3 regions of the Lentilactobacillus buchneri genome follow, and region 2 is predicted to be linked to each of the others. Evidence: riboswitches for the same ligand, from Rfam matches in the RefSeq annotation. Region 2 holds a riboswitch; each other region holds the start of a gene.
The links. Region 2 has a riboswitch for thiamine pyrophosphate ahead of thiS (sulfur carrier protein ThiS). Riboswitches for the same ligand answer to the same signal wherever they lie in the genome.
Positions count from the first base shown of each region.

Region 1 (3,813 bases), 460 kb from region 2:
GTTGGTCCTCGTGGGCATAGTAAGGCAGTTTTATTAACTTTAATCGATCGCAAATCACGGTTCCTTTGGGCATACCGGTTAAAAGATCGGACGACAGCGACTGTTAATGAAGCACTAACTAAGTTCCTAACCACTTTTAATGGTCCGGTGCACAGCTTTACTGTGGACCGTGGCACTGAGTTTAGTGGGCTAGTATCACTTGAATCACAATATGGTATTAAGACCTATTACTGCCATGCTTATACGCCAGCTGAGCGCGGCAGTAATGAACGATTTAATCGGAACTTACGCTATTTTTATCCTAAGGGGACTTATTTTGAGCACATTAGTGCTCAAGGCTTGAAAACCACCTTACTCGAAATTAATCAGAGACCACTTAAAATACTTGACTGGCAAACACCTTATCAGGTCATGCTGACCAATTTGTCAAAAAATTCGGATTAAATTTGCAATCTACCAAACATTTAATTGTGTTTAACTAGAGGTAATACAATTCAATTGAGGAGTGAAGATGGATGGCGACAATCAAAGACATTTCCCGACTGGCGCAGGTCTCACCCGGGACCGTCTCGCGCGCGCTGAGTCCGGATAAAAGCGAATATGTGGCAAAAGAAACGCGCGACAAAGTGAGAGAAGTTGCTGATAAGCTGGGTTATAAATACTCCCTAGCCCCCAAACCGGACAAAAATCAGTTGAACTTTGCGCTGATCACTACCCTCAGTCTGAAAGAAGAAACGCGCGATGAATACTGGCGGTTTGTCCGCAGAGGGGTCTATGAAGCTGCTAAATCTCAGAATATCAGTATCAAGCGGGTGGTCAGGTTGGATGAAGGCGTTGAGCCAAACGATTTTGCGGCTTACGATGCCGTCATCGTCGTTGGCAGTCTTTCCAAATCCGCCATCAACGCCATTAAATCATTTAATCCCAACGTCGTTCTGGTTGATGGCGGAAGTGATGTCGATGACGTTGTCGATACGGTTGATACGAATTTAGCTCAGCTAACGGATAAAGCCTTGAACGAAATGACACCGCATGCCCAAACAATTGGTTTTATCGGCGGTTCCCGTCATGAAGTGAATTTGGACGGCAGCCAGGGTCGTATCATTGATGACGCACGGACCCTCACCTATAAAACATGGTGTTCGATCAACCATCATCAGCCAATCGTTAAATTGACGGACTGGACTACCAAGCAATCAATGGATGCCACTGATGACCTGCTGAATGAATATGGCAATCAACTCGACGGCCTGCTGGTCGCTTCCGACCCACTCTCAATTGGGGTGATGAAGGGCTTAGCCAAACACCACGTGGTTCCTGGAAAAAACGTCAAAATCATCAGTTTTGATGACTTGGAATTCGCTTCGTACCTGACACCATCGCTCACCAGCATTTGGCTGCCCAAAGTTGAATTGGGGTACGCAGCAGTCCTGCACGCCGAGACCCTCGTCAAGTTCCCACGGGATTGGCACGTCAGAAATATCATCCCTGGCAAATTCCACTACCGGGAAACGTTTAATCCCGATTAGTCTTGCGTCCGATCCCCAATTTGTCCTGTTGAGGTACAATGATCCGTTTCCAAATACTCTTGAGAATGATATAGCCGAAGATAACACCGACCAAGGCACTCAAGAAGAAACTGGGAATGAACAGATAAATCGCACCGGTGGTTCCCATCATCCAACTGGCAATCGGATAAGCAACGATTGCACCAATGATGCCAGTGCCGATCAATTCACCAAATGCCGCAATAATCAGTCGATTGGTTTTCTGGAAAAGCCAGCCGACACAGAACGCACCGATCATACTGCCTGGAAATGCCAGGATAGTTCCGGTTCCCAATAAATTACGAATTAATGAAGTGATAAATGCCTGGGTGACTGCCCACCATGGGCCAACCAGGACACCGGAAATCAAATTGATCAAATGCTGCATCGGGGCCACTTTGGCAACGCCGACAGTGAACTCAAACATACTGCCGCCGACCACGCCGATCGCAGATAGAATCGCCGTTAGCACCATTTTATAAGTCATATTTCTGTGCATAAAAAGCCTCCTTTCGTTAGATAACAAAAGGAGGCTTTTGGCTTCTTTTAACACTTCCCTACGCTGGCGCAAACCAGATCAGGTTCGAAGGGTCCGAAGATGTTCCGTCTCAGCCGATTGGCTCTCCTAATGTTATCTGATATTTAATTTCGACACTTCATTAAGTATAACCGAAAACAGAATGCTTGTCGGTCATTTAGCCCCTTAATTCTTCGACCGTTGTAAGCCGGCCTGATGAACGGCTTCGATCACTGGGGTAATCGGCATTCGCTGTCCTGTCCACTCCAAAAAGGAACCGGCGGCTTGATTCACCAGCATCCCAATCCCATTATATGTACGACTCCCGCGTTGCTTGGCTGCATGGATGAACGGCGTTTCGAGTGGAAAGTAAATGGCGTCGGACACAATGTGTTGCGGTGTCAAATGGTTCATCACGGACTGACTAACTGGCAGCGATTGATCGCCGGCCATCCCAACGTTGGTCGCATTGGCAATAATTTGGCTTTCATCAAACGCTTCGGCAATCAGCCCTTCATCCTCATAAGGCAGGACAGTGACGACATCCGACCACCCTTCCAACTGTTCTTTTCTGGCTTCAAAAAGATCGTTGGTCCGTTTAAATACATAAACTTGCTTCGCCCCTGCGTCGACGGCAGCGGAAATAATCGCCCGCCCGGCACCACCGGCACCTAAAACGGTCACGACCTTTTCATCGATGGTCATATCATCCTGCTTGAGAGCATCTACCCAGCCTTGCCCATCGGTACTGTCACCAATCAGTCGACCATCGCGGTTAATGACCGTATTAACGGCAGATAGGCGCTCAGCTCGTGGGGTAATTTCGTCAAGCAATGGCAAAACGTCGGTCTTCAGCGGCATTGATAAATTAAAACCGCCAATGTGCATCGCCCGCATCGCCGCCAAGCTGTCGGCGAGCCCGGCAGACGTCACGTCAAAGGCCAAATAGATCCCGTTGATCCCTGTCACTTGGAAGCTGGTATTGTGAATCAACGGCGACAAGCTGTGAGCAGCCGGATGGGCTAATAAGCCAAATAATTTTGTGTGTCCATCGATCATTTTAATTCCTCCCAAACGACATCTTCAAAATGCCCTCTTGGTTAATGACGTCAACGACTTCAAGGGGCGCCAAATCATCGGTGGCGATTCGAAAATCACTCACCTGTTGGTATAAAGTGTCCCGTTGACCTTTCAAATCCACCAGTCCATCCAGCCCGAGCTGTTGAGCTAACGGCCGGTCGGTATCATTCTTCAATCGGTCAATGATTGTTTCCGGCATCACATCAAGAAGCACGACTGGGACATCACTGGCCTTTAACAACTCAAAGTTGGCAGCTTGAATCGGCGTGCCGCCACCAGTTCCCAAGATCCCATCATCTGCCAAAGACGCTTTCAAAGCATCATGTTCCAGCTGCCGAAATGCCGGCTCACCGTCATCAGCAAAAATCTGTTTAATTGACTTGCCGGCCGTTTCCACGATGACATCGTCCAGATCGTGATATGGCAAGCCGAGTTTCTGTGCCAATAAGTTGCCGACGGTGGTTTTGCCGCTTCCCATAAATCCAACCAATATGAGTTTCATAGGCTTTCTCCTTAATCGTCCAAGGACTTTCTAATTTTTTGTGCTTTGGCGAAAGCGGCATAAATCGCAGCTTCGTCTTGGTCTTGAATGGCTTGTTCAAAATGACTTAATGCGGTTTGAAAAGTGGCCAATTCCTGCGCAATTACTTGGGAATTGCTCATCATAAT
Region 1 is NZ_CP073066.1:999,057-1,002,869, forward strand. Features, by position in the region: gene KE627_RS04865 (IS30-like element ISLpl1 family transposase) at 1-444, shown strand, start outside; gene KE627_RS04870 (LacI family DNA-binding transcriptional regulator) at 516-1,529, shown strand; gene thiW (energy coupling factor transporter S component ThiW) at 1,516-2,046, opposite strand; TPP riboswitch at 2,085-2,184, opposite strand; gene aroE (shikimate dehydrogenase) at 2,251-3,123, opposite strand; gene KE627_RS04885 (shikimate kinase) at 3,125-3,646, opposite strand; gene KE627_RS04890 (prephenate dehydrogenase) at 3,658-3,813, opposite strand, start outside.
Region 1: it holds a riboswitch for thiamine pyrophosphate, as region 2 does, so the genes downstream of both, thiW (energy coupling factor transporter S component ThiW) here and thiS (sulfur carrier protein ThiS) in region 2, are expected to answer to the same signal.

Region 2 (3,813 bases):
TATTTTACCGCGCTGACACCAGTAAGTGGCGATGAGGCAACCGCCCCGTGTTCGATGACCCGGCCTGGTTTTGCTAAGTAAGCTTTGCGGCCTGCTTCAACGGCCGGCTTGAAGGCTTCGGCCATTAACGGAATGTTGCCGGCGGTCGCCATTGAGGTGTTGGCCATGACAGCTGCGGCACCCATTTCCATGGCTTCGGCAGCTTGACTTGGTCGACCAATGCCGGCGTCAACGATAATTGGCAGGTCAATTTCGTCAATCAAAATTTGGATTAAGTCTTTGGTGGACAATCCTTTGTTGGTACCGATTGGTGCGCCCAAAGGCATGACGGTGGCAGCTCCGGCATCGACCAACTGGTGAGCGACATTCAAGTCCGGCAGCATGTACGGCATGACGATGAAGCCTTCGTTAGCCAAAACTTCGGTTGCCTTGAGGGTTTCGTAGTTGTCCGGCATCAAATATTTCTTGTCGGGAACGACTTCCAATTTGATGAAATTGCTGCCGCTTAGTTCACGGGCAATTCGCGCAGTCCGAATGGCTTCTTCAGCGTTGGTCGAGCCTGACGTGTTGGGCAAAATGGTGATGCCTTCAGGAATGTAGTTTAAGATGTTTTCCTTGCCGGTCTTGTTGCGGCGCAGGGCCATCGTGATGATTTGTGCCTTGGCGTTATTAATGGCTGAATCAATCAAATCGTATGAATATTTTCCTGAACCTAAAATAAATCGAGATGTGAAGGCGTGTCCGCCAATCATTAACTCATCTTTTTCGTTTGCCATGAATAAATCCTCCTCAGATTTCTGTATCTCCTAAAATTAACCGGGTAATCATATTGGCTTCGTGACCGGCCGCAATCATGACCCGCGGTGCCATCAAGCCCTCAGCCCCCATGGATTCACCGTCACCAGCGATGTATAAATTCTTGCGGGGATGCTTGGTGGTAATCGTGTTGGAACTGTGAATGCCGGCCATCCCGGTGCCCATCACAATTGGCTTGTCGGGATAGAACTCGGATGCGGCATCCAGCAGCATCGCCTTGGCAGCAGGGTTATCGAACGCTTCAGTGATGATGTCAGCGTCTTCGAACAATTCTTTGACGTTGTCATGAGTCACTTTAGTTTGGTGAATTTGAATTTCCACGAACGGATTAAATTCCTGCAGGTTTTGCTTTAAGGCCACAACTTTTGGCATGTCCACCTGACTGAGTTTAAATTGCTGACGGTTGAGGTTACTGAGCTCAACTGTGTCAAAGTCAATCAACGTCAAGTGGCCGACGCCAATCCGGGTCAGCGCAATCGCGATATTGGACCCTAAACCACCGGCCCCGGCAATCGTGACGTGAGCGGCAGCTAATTTGTCAGTTGACCCCTTAACATTGCGTTCTTTCATGCCGAGATAAACGTCATCGTAACTCATTCCTTGAATTTCTGGTTCTTGCATGTTGTCAATCGACTCCTTTTATATCAGTGAGCGGATCCAAGCGGTTAGGAGTCGGAGTGTAAGTCTCCTTCAAGAGAAATTCCCGGTTTTGGAATTTATCTTGAAGGTGCTTACAGGCAGACTCCTGCTTGGAGGAGCTGTCCTAATCAGTGAGCGGATCCAAGCGGTTAGGAGTCGCCAAGTAGGCTAGGCGTTTCACGGCCGTCGGATTGTAAGTCTCCTCGGAAGTAAATTCCCTGGTTTTGGGGATTTGCTTCCGAGGTGCTTACAAGGAGACTCCTGCTTGGAACCACCATCCTAACCGCCACCAACAAACGAGATTAACTCCAGTTTGTCGTTGTCGGCAATTTTAGTTGTGTCAAATTCAGAGCGGTGGACAATCTTGCCGTTCTGTTCGACGACGATGTTTTCAATTGGTGCTTCTCTTTGTTTCAAGAACTCGGTGATTGTTTGACCAACCATACCGGATTCTTGTTCACCGTTAACCATCACCATACAAAAAGACCCCTTTCTTCAGATTCCGAAGAAAGAGGTCAGTGGATGTCTTTTCAACATTAAGTTCGATTCACAGAAAAGAAAAACCTTCTTTTCTGCAAAAAGAAGGTTTAAGGTCAAAATAAATTCAACATTAAATTCGCTCTTCCTTCGGCAGTACAAACTACATCAGGTTCGATGGGTGTAATCTCAGCCGTTTCAGGCACCCCAGACGAAATATTCAATTAGGCTTGAAACTTTGCTCAAGCTCATAATCTATTTATAACCGCTTACAATCTGAAAGTCAAGTGAGAAATACTTCTATACTTTTTGCCGAGGTTCATTTACACTGATGGCAAATGAGAAAATATTGGAGGAAATGATTGTGAAACTAACAAATCGACCACTCTATTTGGTGACGGACCACACCGGATTGACTGATGAACAATTCTTTGGCGCGATTGAAGCGGGTGTGCAAAATGGGGTTGGCTTGGTCCAACTTAGGCAAAAAGAGGGCAGTAGCCGCGAAATTTTTGAACTTGCTCTAAAGGTAAAGGCCATTACCGATCGGTACAAGATTCCCCTGATTATTGATGACCGATTGGACATTGCTCAAGCGGTTGATGCCGCCGGTGTTCATCTTGGTCAAAGTGATTTGCCGGTAGACATCGCTCGCCGAATCTTAGGACCCAAGAAGATTATCGGTGCAACGGCCAAGACATTGAAGCAGGCTAAAGCAGCTGAAGAGATGGGCGCCGATTACCTGGGAACCGGAGCCATTTTCCCAACCACGACACACGTTAAGACCGTTCATACGACGGTAGAAACCCTTGGTAAGATCAAACGATTGGTGGATATTCCCGTGTATGCGATTGGCGGCTTGAAGGCCGATAATGTCGAGGCTATTGATGGTGCCCACGTTGATGGGGTGGCTGTGGTTTCTGCGATTATGAAGGCTGCCGATCCGGCGAGTGCTACCCGGGAGTTGCGGGATGCGGTTGAGGAAGCTATTGGGTAAATTATATCGGGCCACGAATAGTGTTCCAGAAGCAACATACATTCAGCAAATACTGCAGAAGGAATCTAAACAATCTTTTGGTTCATTGTTGACTTAAAATGTATTTCTTGCAGGATCATAAGTGACAGCTACAATTGGCCTCATTTAGAATTTAAATTCCAGCTTAAGAAACCAAAAACAGCTACTCGTAATGAGTAGCTGTTTTATCGAAGGCACCAAAGGAACTGCCGCCTTGTGGCCTTAAGGCCCTATTTATTTCTCTGTACATTTAATTTACCATCTATTACTAACACTGTCAACGCAGGCGGCTTTTAACGCTTTATATGATGGGGCGCCAATATCCTGCAGTATTCTGGAATTTAAATCATAACCTCAATTGTCAAATCAAGTGCAACACTAAGAATCTATTCTTAGAAGTGGTCTAGTTGCTAAGCTAGTTCAGGCATTAGATCGGCTGGGCAGCGATAGTTCAATGACCGCCGTAGCCGGTTGTTTAAGGTATCTTGAGCCAGCTGAATGTCAATGAGTGAGGCCGAAGCCAAGGATCTGCCCTTCGGGAAGAACTCGCGCAAAAGGCCGTTAGTGTTCTCATTGGTTCCACGTTCCCATGGTGAATAAGGATGGGCAAAGTAGATGTCAGTTCCCTTGACTTGACTCAAGCTTGAGAACTCAGCACCATTATCAAAAGTAATGGTTTTAAAGTGCTCGGTTCCATAGTCATATAAGGTATTCTGGAGGGCTTTCAAGCAAGTGTCGGCATGATAATTGGGAAGTTTAACGATGATCTCTAAGCGACTAACACGTTCAGTCAAAGTCATTAATGCTGGCTCAGATTCAACCCGTTTGCCTTTGACCAAGTCACCTTCCCAGTGTCCAAGCTCTTG
Region 2 is NZ_CP073066.1:1,462,774-1,466,586, forward strand. Features, by position in the region: gene KE627_RS06965 (thiazole synthase) at 1-776, opposite strand, end outside; gene thiF (sulfur carrier protein ThiS adenylyltransferase ThiF) at 790-1,437, opposite strand; gene thiS (sulfur carrier protein ThiS) at 1,735-1,932, opposite strand; TPP riboswitch at 2,060-2,152, opposite strand; gene thiE (thiamine phosphate synthase) at 2,297-2,929, shown strand; gene KE627_RS06985 (IS30 family transposase) at 3,358-3,813, opposite strand, start outside.

Region 3 (3,813 bases), 660 kb from region 2:
GGTGATGCTGCTGGTCAACGTGAAGGTTGCCCCCAGGAATACATAGGCATAGATCCGGGTAAACAGAATCCAGGCAAAATGGATGCCGGCACTTCCGTACAGCCATTGAGAAACGAATAGACCAACGGCAGGAAATAGTGGCCAAAAGATGATCCCAAACAAGGCCTTCATACTGACGTGTTGGGTGAGAATATATAAAAAGCTGATGGTGATCAGGATGATGTTGACAATCAAGCTTTGGGTAAACGAAATTTCCAACGCAATCAGCATCACCAATAATAATTTCATTCCAGGATTCATTTGATAACCTCCTGGTAAGTCAGATTTTGGTCTTCAAAGGCGGCGTGATAATCAATCAGGGTATCCAATCCGGACAGCTGATGCGAAATGATAATCTGGGTTTGATGGAAATCGTTTTTGGCCCGATTCAAGAAGCCAACCACGACCTCCAGGGAATGATAATCCAAGCCTTTGAATGGTTCGTCCATTAACAATACCGGCGGATTCATGATCAACATTTCAATGATTTGCAGCTTCTTCTTCTGACCTTCACTTAACGAATACACGATGCGGTCGTCTTTACCCGCCATATCAAGCTTGCTGAGCATGTCATCAACGTCAGCTTGCGTGTAGTCGGTATTCGTTCGATTGGCGAGTGACAAATCGAGCTCCTCTTTGACCGTGATGTTCAAAAATTGGTTTTCGGCATCTTGGAACAGTAGCGTCACTTTCTTCGCATACGGCAACGGCCGAATTTTTTGGATATCCTTGCCGTCAAAGACGATGGTCCCTTTATAGGGCAGCAGTTTGGTCAACGCGTTAAACAGGGTGGATTTGCCGATGCCATTGGCGCCGGTGATCAAAGTGGTTTTTTCTTTATAAAAATCAAAGTGGTTCAGGGTCAATAGCAGTGAGGCGTGCGGCTCCAATTTAAAATCGCTGAGCTTGATAATTGCATGGTCATCGCCAGTGGGAATCTCAACTCGTTTGTGCATCTGTTGAGTGGATTCGAAGTTTTTGAAGAAATGTTCAGCTTGTTGGTCATCCAAAAGGCTGATTTGATGGGTATCCGGATCCAAATAGTAGAATTCATCCACCAAGCCCCGATAACTGGTCAAATCATGGTCGGCTAAAATAATGGTTTTGCCGTGTTCTTGTTGGAGTAATTTTAATTTGTTAATCAAATCTTCCCTCGACCCCGGGTCAATGCTGGCAAACGGTTCATCCAACACGATCACCTGAGGATCCATGGCAACGATGCAGGCCAAAGCCACTCGCTGCTTTTCACCACCGGACAAGGTGTTGATCACCCGCGAACGCAGCCGCTTGATGCCACAGAATTCCAGGGCGTCATTGATGATGTTATCCATTTTATCCGGCGCAATCCGCAAGTTCTCCAAGACAAACGTCATTTCGTGAACGACAGTGTCCATCGCGAATTGCTGATTGGGATTTTGGAACATCATCGCCACTGACTGGCTGATTTTTTCCCGGGGGATATCCTTGATGTTGGTGTCGCCAAATTTGATCTCACCGACTGCATCAATCCCGATAAAATGCGGGTATAGGCCGGCAATAAAGTACAGCAGGGTGGACTTGCCGCTGCCGGATGGTCCGGACAGCAGTGAGAAATGATGACTCTTGAAGGTCAGATTAATGTCGTTTAAGACCTTGACGTCGCTTTGTGGATAGTGAAAAGTGAAATGGTTAATTGAAACATCAGTCATGATCAAATCCCCTATAATTACAAGTTAATTGCTTTACTACGATCCAATAATTTAACAATCATCTTGGTCAAGACACCGGCGAAGATAAAGGTTGAAATATAACGGGTGACGAATAGTCCCAAGAGCAGTGGCAGACTGAATTTGTCATAACCATTTCGAATCATGTCCCAGGCAAATGTCAAAACAACCGTAGTGAAGATTGACGCATTCAATCCGAACCAGTCATAGCGTTTGTAGCCGGTCAGTGTGAAACCGAGTTCAGAAGCAATTCCCTGGACCAAGCCGGAAATAAAGGCGCCTGCGCCCCATTGACCGCCAAGGAAGACTTCAACCGAAGCCCCCAGGAATTCACCCAAGAAGGCTGAACCGAACGTGCGAATAATGAATCCGGTTAATGGACCAGCCATGCACCACAGGCCCATCAACAGGTCATTGGCAAATGGGGCCATTCCAAATGGGGTCAGGGCAACAGTCAATCCGGTGTATAAAAAGCCGGCTCCCCAAAAAATAATACCAGTAAAAATAGCAATTAAGGCAATTAAAATAATGTTTCTAAGCGTCCATTGGCTTTGCTTTTTGCCGCCGGTTGCTTGACTCTTGTTATCCATAACAAGACCTCCAAATATGATTTTGATCAAATAAGTCACTGAAAGTCCAATTGCTGAGCACACAAAGAGGCCAGGCACAAAACTGGTCGTTTTGCCCTGGCCTCAGAAATTCATCTAATTGCAATTTATCCATCTAAATACAACGGAGCATGCTCCCTTCGCTGGAATTGTCCAGATCAGGTTCGATGGGTTTTTCTCAGCCAATAAGGCACCCCAGATAGTTGTATGATCAAATTCAGTATACAAGATATAAAAATAATTTACAAACCAAACTAATCCCTTAAAATGAGAGTATAACCAATTATCGAAATTTGAATGGAGGAGTCATTGTGGTGAAAGTGATTGCAAGCGACATGGACGGAACATTTTTGAATGATCAGGGAACTTTTGATGAGCAACAGTTCCAACAGCAATTGGATCAATTGGGGGATAAGGGGATGCACTTCATCTCCGCCAGCAGTAACCAATACCAGCATCTGTTGGGACTGTTCAAAAATGTCCACGGCCCGATCTCATACGTTTGTAACAACGGTGCATTAGTCATCGACGAACGAGGGGTGATCATCCACGAAGAGATCATTGACCATTTAGTCTTGAAGAAAGCCCTGGATTGGATTTTAAGTGAACCCAGTTTTGCCGGCGCCGAAGTGATCCTAGTCGGTCGAAACGGCACGTACTGCAACCTACCCGAGAATTCCGATCGCTTCCAGGCTTCCAAATATTTCTACGAAAATATGCAGTCGATGGCTGATTTGCGGCTGGTCTTCGACTCAATTTATAAGCTCGACATCACTTGGGAAGAAGGCGGCGTGCTCAAGCGGCAGGATGAATTCAATCACAAATTCAGCGGCCAGTTAAACGCCATTTCTTCTGGGATGAACGGCTTGGACGTCATGGTTGACGGTACCGACAAACTAACCGGAATTGAAATGCTCCTGCAAAGTTGGGGATTGACCTTGGACGATGTTGCAGCATTCGGAGATAACGGCAATGATTTTGAAATGGTCAACGCTGCCGGTGAGGGATACGCCATGAAGAATTCTGCTGCCGATTTGCTTCAAAAAGTTGAGCAGGTAACGGCTTATTCCAATAATGAGCAGGGTGTCCAACGAAAAATCGCTGACTACTTAAGCTAAGAAGCGGCTGGTGTTGGGATATTCCTCGACCAGGTCAGCTAACGAGAAGGACAACAGCTGTCTGGAATCGTGATACCTAAAGTAATAAGTCTGGTCGGTTGAATCCAACACAGAAATATAATGGGTATAGTTGAAATTGGGATGGTCGTCCATTGACGGCTTGTAGGGAATTGCCACTTCATCTAAAACGTTGAACAGGCGATTTCTGGCTTCGTACTGGGTCCGGCTGGGCTGGGTGCCGAGTTTGTTCACTGCAGCTACCAGAAATCTGGTGGTTGGGGTGTTGGTTGCTTTGGGCAGGTCTTGGCTCATGATGATTTGTTGTGCTTTTGCGGCCAGGGA
Region 3 is NZ_CP073066.1:804,417-808,229, reverse strand. Features, by position in the region: gene KE627_RS03980 (energy-coupling factor transporter transmembrane component T family protein) at 1-300, opposite strand, end outside; gene KE627_RS03975 (ABC transporter ATP-binding protein) at 297-1,727, opposite strand; gene KE627_RS03970 (ECF transporter S component) at 1,745-2,335, opposite strand; TPP riboswitch at 2,472-2,561, opposite strand; gene KE627_RS03965 (Cof-type HAD-IIB family hydrolase) at 2,665-3,471, shown strand; gene KE627_RS03960 (linear amide C-N hydrolase) at 3,463-3,813, opposite strand, start outside.
Region 3: it holds a riboswitch for thiamine pyrophosphate, as region 2 does, so the genes downstream of both, KE627_RS03970 (ECF transporter S component) here and thiS (sulfur carrier protein ThiS) in region 2, are expected to answer to the same signal.